DNA from 2 places in the Streptomyces yamdrokensis genome. Region 2 is predicted to be linked to the other one. Evidence: riboswitches for the same ligand, from Rfam matches in the RefSeq annotation. Region 2 holds a riboswitch; the other holds the start of a gene.

Region 1 (2,773 bases), 3.9 Mb from region 2:
CGGGGCCACGGGGCCCTGCGGACCCGAGCCTATCCGGCCCGGGGCGATCGGCCATCCGGTCGGCCGCTTCGCGGACAGAACCGAGAGTAAATTGTTTCCGAACGGAACAAAAAGGTTTCCGGGAAATCCGGGGACGGGGGGCCGGGGCCGGCCACGGAAAAGCCCCGCCCCGGCGCGTACGGGGGAGACGCGCCGGGGCGGGGCGGACCTTCGCGGGGACGGGGGCCCGGACCCGCGGCCGGCGTCCTACTTCAGGTGCAGCTGCTGGCCCGGGTAGATGAGGTCGGCGTCCTCGACGATGTCGTCGTTCAGCTTGAACAGCTTGCCCCAGCCGCCCTTGACCTCGTGCTCCGAGGCGATCGAGCTGAGGGTGTCGCCCTTGACGACCTTGTACTCGCCGTCGCCCTTCTCGACCTTCTCACCGGTCGGGGTGGTGACGGTCTTCCCGGCGGCCGGACGCTCGTCGGAGCGGGAGGCCTTCTGCTCGGCGGAACGCTCGGGAGCGGCCTCGGTGCTCTGCTCCTGGGGCTCCTGCTCCGGGGACTGCTGCTGGGAGCTCTGCGAGGAGCCGCCGTCCTGGCTGCCGGAGCCCTGGTTGCCCGAGCCCTCGGCGGAACCGCCACCGGTGTAGGCGGCGTTGGACAGGCCCTTGCCGCAGACCGGCCAGGCACCCTTGCCCTGGCCCGCGAGGACCTTCTCGGCGATCTCGATCTGCTGGGCCTTGCTGGCCTGGTCGGCGGTGGCGGCGTACTGCGTGCCGCCGTAGCCGGCCCAGGTGGAGGCGGAGAACTGCAGGCCGCCGTAGTAGCCGTTGCCGGTGTTGATCGACCAGTTGCCGCCGGACTCGCACTGGGCGACGGTGTCCCACTCGGCGGGAGTGGCGGCCGAGGCGCTGCCGGCCGCCATCAGCGGGGCGGCGACGGCGGCACCGGTGATGCCGGCGACGGCGATGGCACGGGTGGCCTTGGACGGACGACGGTGCTTGCCCTTGCTGGAAAACAGCATGGATGGATCCCCTCACCGACGCCTACGAGGTGAGCTGTCGGGTTCGGGCCGGTTGAGTTGCCCGGCCGCGTTCCCTTGCGGGACGCGGCTTCACCCCGAGCCGCATCCGGCGTACTTCACCGGATCCGGCGCCTACCTTGGGTCCCCCGCTCCTGCCTACGGCGCATGACGCGACGACTGTTCCCGTGCTGCCACTGGCAGGATTCGGCGTGGCGGCAGCCGGGGCCCGCGATGGCGAGCGATCACGACCGTAGGCACGCCCCCGGCGGATTATCAAAGACGATCAGGGCTTCTGAGACCTATCTCTCATCACCTTTAAAACGGACATTCGTTGCGAAACGTGACTCTCAACTTCCGCCGCCGACGCGCTTTTTCGCACGCCGGCCCGCCTGTCGCCCAATCGACGCACCGTCATCACCCGGCCGGCGCACGGCCGACGCCCGAGCGGCCGGCCGCCGCTGCGGGAATGTCGGCATTTACCCGATTCGAAACCAGATGCGAGTTCCTAGCCGAAAAGGGTGAGATTCGGGGCGTTCGCGCCCGCGGCTTCGTCGTCCCCGCCGTACTGGGCGAGCCATCCGCCGCCGAGCGCAAGGGAGTCGGAGGCGACCGAGGAGCCGCCCGCGGAGGCCGCGCCGGAGTCGCTCGACGGGGAGGAGCCGTCGAGGCCGCGCGTGAAGCCGAGACCGCCGCGCGAGGCGTGCCGGCCGGAGGATCCGGCGTCACGGTCCGCACGCGCCTCTTCCTCGGCGCTGGCGCCGCGGTGACGGCCGCCGCCGGAGTCCTCGCCGTCGGCCGATTCCGAAGCGTCGGCCTTCTGCCCCGACTTGTCCGAGTCGTCACCCTTGGCGGAGGAAGACGCGGAGGGGGAGGGAAAGGCGTCCGCCCCTCCTTCCTTCTTCCGGCCGTCCGCGGCGTCTTCGTCGCCCTCGTCGCCCTCGGCGTCCTTCGCGTCCTTCGCGTCCGACGAGGAGCCGGCGGACTGGGACGGCGACGGAGTGGCGGACCTTTCGGAGCCGGTCCCGCCCGACGAGTCGCCCTCCGCGCCGGTGTCGACGTCGAGCACGGACGAGTCCTGCTCCAGGCCCCCCAGCAGCCCGCAGGCTCTCCACACACCGACGCCCTGGTCGGCGAGGATCTTCTCGGCCACGGCTATCTGCTGGCCGCGGCTGGCCTGGTCGGCGCTGGCCGCGTAGTCGAGGCCGCCGTAGGCCTCCCAGTCCTCCTGGGTCAACTGCAGGCCGCCGTAGTAGCCGTTGCCGGAGTTCTGGCTCCAGGAGCCGCCCGACTCGCACTCGGCCACCCGGTCCCAGGTCGAGCCGTCGGCGGCACTGGCGGCGCCGGCCCCGAGGAGGGGGATCGCGATGGCCGAGCCGGTCACTCCGGCCGCGACGAGAAGAGCCGGAGCCTGGCGGGGCCGACGGTGACGACCGTTCCCGGAGAGCATGCGGAGACCTTTCGCAGGACAACAGTTGCTCGCACGGCGTTTCAAACCATGACGTTTGAAAAGCGGGACGCCGCGCTTGATGGGTGAACGTATAGGCAGTCGAACGTCTGTCACAAGTTCATGCCGCGCAGATCACACGAAGATCACGGAGTTGAGTGGGTGTCACCTTCACAGCCGTCCTGCCAACGGTCGACGGACCGTGTTCGAGGCGGCCCTGACGGTCACTTGCGTCGTGGCCGACGGATACGCCGAGGGCTTTTCCGGGGCACTTTCGAAGACCATCCGGGCATTTCGGAATGTGTCCCGGGCGCGTCGGCCCCG
Region 2 (2,773 bases):
GGACATGGAGGAGAAATTCCCTCGCGCCCTGTGGGTGAGGCTGTTCATCTACGTCGTGGTGGGCCACCTCTTCGCGGCCTTCATCTACCTGCTCTTCGAGCTGGGCGCGAAGGCGTAGCCCTCGAGGGGCCGCTCAGTCCAGCATGCGATCGCGCAGCCGCTCCCGGTACTCGGGGGTGAACCCGAGAGCCTGCTCGAGGTAGGGGTCCACGCCGCCCCAGGTCTCCTCGATCGTCTCGAGCGCGGCCGACAGATACTCGGCGCGGGCGTCGAACAGCGGGTCGAGCAGTTCCATGACCTCGGGTGAGTAGGCCGAGGCGGAGGTGGCGCTGCGGCGCACCTTGTAGCGGCGGTGCGCGGCGCTGGACTTCAGGTAGTCGTCGAAGATCGCGTCCCGTTCCACGCCCAGCGCGAGCAACGTCACCGCCACCGACAGGCCCGCGCGGTCCTTGCCCGCCGCGCAGTGCATCAGCGCGGGCAGGCTCTCCTCGGCGAGCGAGATCAGCACGCGGGAGTGTTCGGAGGTGCGCTGCGTCACGGTCGCGCGGTACGAGGCGATCATCCGGTCCGCTCCCTTGCCGTCGGCGAGGATCGCGCGGAGCTGGTCGAGGTCCCCGTCCCGGACCATCCTCCAGAACTCGGCGCCGTCGGCCGGGTCGCTCAGCGGCAGGTTCACATTGCGCACGCCGGGCAGCTCGATGTCCCGTCCGTCCAGCTTGTGGTCGGCCGCGTTACGGAAGTCGAAGACGGTGTGCAGTCCCAGGGAGGACAGGAAGGCTGCGTCCTCCTCGGTGGCGTGTGCGAGGTGGCCGCTGCGGAACAGCATCCCGTGCCGCACCCGGCGGCCGTCGACGGTCGGCAGGCCGCCCACGTCACGGAAATTGCGCACACCGGTGAGCTCGGGTTCGGTCGACGGGATCTGCTGCGTCACGGGGGCCCCTTTCCCACTCTGCGCCGCCGGCGCGGCGGCGTCGACGGGTGTCACCCGACGATACGACATGCCTGGCGGGGCCATGAGTTGGTGACCGGGCCGGCGGCGTGGCAGCCGGCGGTCTCGAGCCGCCTGCGCGGACGGACCCGTGACGGCTCCCGAGCGGCCCCCAGCCGGACCGAAAGGCCCCTTCTTCTGCTATTCGGGCGTTCTGTCCGTTTGGATAGTTTCGTCATAACATGCCCCGATAGAAAGGGAGATGGGAATGGGGTGGTGAGCATCGTCATAGAGGTGACGATGCGTTGTCGCCATGCTCACGTAATTTCGGTGTTTCGCAAGGGGATTCGGGGGTGCGTGACAATCGGGGCGACTCTGGGTGACGGTTTTTATGTCAATGGATCACACAAATGCGCCTTTGCTCGGAAGATCGCGCTTGTTCCTTTGCGTCCCGGTCGCCTACGTTCACCATCGATCCGGACAGACGCCTAATCCTGCCGCTGTCCGGAGCCTTCACACTCTGACCCGTGTGCGGCAGGAGCGGGGGACCCACAGGTACGACTGCCTGTTCCGGTCTCCGGAACGGCTCGGGGTTAAGCCGCGTTTCGGCGCGGCCGGGCATCTCCAGTCCGAACCCGACAGCTCACCTCGTAGGCGCCGGAGAGGAATTCGTCATGCCCGCAAAGGGTAAGCACCGCCGCCCCAGCGCTTTGCGTTTCACCCGTTCCATCGCCGTCGCCGGGACCGGTGGCGCCGCACTCGCCCTGCCGCTTCTCGGTGCCACCGGAGCGAACGCCGCCCCTGTGCAGATCGCTCCGGAAAAGGCCGTCCAGTCGTATTCCGTCGCCGGCAAGACGGCTGACGGCGTGAAGACCGACGGCGAAGAGGGGGGCGACGCCCGCACGTACATAGTGAAGGGCGGCGACTACCTGGCGAAGATCGCCGAGTCCGAGAGCGTCGACGGCGGCTGGAAGCAGCTCTACGCCGACAACCGCGAGGCTGTGGGCAGTGACCCGTCGCTCATCCACCCCGGTCTGAAGCTCTCGGTCGACGGCAAGGCCGCCGCGACCGGTACGCCGAAGAAGTCCTCTTCTCCCGAGAGGAGCGCTTCACCCTCTTCGTCCGCTCCGTCCTCCGCGTCGAAGCCGGCGGCGGCCGGTGAGTCCTCGGAGCAGTCCGCTTCGAAGCCGTCCTCGGACTCCTCCGAGCAGTCCGCGTCGAAGGCGTCCTCCGGTGCGGCGACCGTGAACCAGGCCGCGAACACCTCCGGTTACAGCTCGCCGGTGCCCGGCGGCGGCCTCGGCACCGCCTACAAGGTGGCCGGCAGCATGTGGTCCAGCGGCTACCACACCGGTGTCGACTTCGCCGTCCCGACGGGCACCTCCCTGAAGGCCGTGGGCCCGGGCACCGTCGTCTCCGCCGGCTGGGCCGGCGCGTACGGCAACCAGGTCGTCATCAAGCTGAACGACGGCCACTACGCCCAGTACGCCCACCTGTCCTCGCTGTCCGTCTCGGCCGGCCAGGCCGTGAGCGGCGGCCAGCAGGTCGGCCTCTCGGGCTCCACCGGCAACTCGACCGGCCCGCACCTGCACTTCGAGATCCGCACCACGCCGGACTACGGCTCGGACGTGGACCCGGTCTCCTACCTCCGCGGCAAGGGCGTCTCCATCGGCTGACCCCCGCGGCAACCTGCCCGGCACGCGCCGAAGGCCGGACCCCGATCCCCGGGTCCGGCCTTCGGCGCGTTCGGTGTGTTCGGTGTGTGCCCGGAGTGTTCCGTACGTCACGTCGCCCGCCGCCCAACATCCCCCTCCCGAGGGCTATTCCGGAATTGGCCGATGCTTT

What was found. A riboswitch is a leader RNA that binds a small molecule or an ion and turns the genes downstream of it on or off. The one in region 2 is predicted to bind cyclic di-AMP.
Region 1: it holds a riboswitch for cyclic di-AMP, as region 2 does, so the genes downstream of both, ACWZEH_RS13695 (transglycosylase family protein) here and ACWZEH_RS31125 (M23 family metallopeptidase) in region 2, are expected to answer to the same signal.

What each region holds. Positions count from the first base shown of each region.
Region 1 is NZ_CM132679.1:3,165,057-3,167,829, forward strand. It holds gene ACWZEH_RS13695 (transglycosylase family protein) at 247-1,005, opposite strand; cyclic di-AMP (ydaO/yuaA leader) riboswitch at 1,010-1,179, opposite strand; gene ACWZEH_RS13700 (transglycosylase family protein) at 1,511-2,452, opposite strand.
Region 2 is NZ_CM132679.1:7,045,629-7,048,401, forward strand. It holds gene ACWZEH_RS31115 (DUF6126 family protein) at 1-118, shown strand, start outside; gene ACWZEH_RS31120 (tyrosine-protein phosphatase) at 134-931, opposite strand; cyclic di-AMP (ydaO/yuaA leader) riboswitch at 1,437-1,600, shown strand; gene ACWZEH_RS31125 (M23 family metallopeptidase) at 1,603-2,604, shown strand.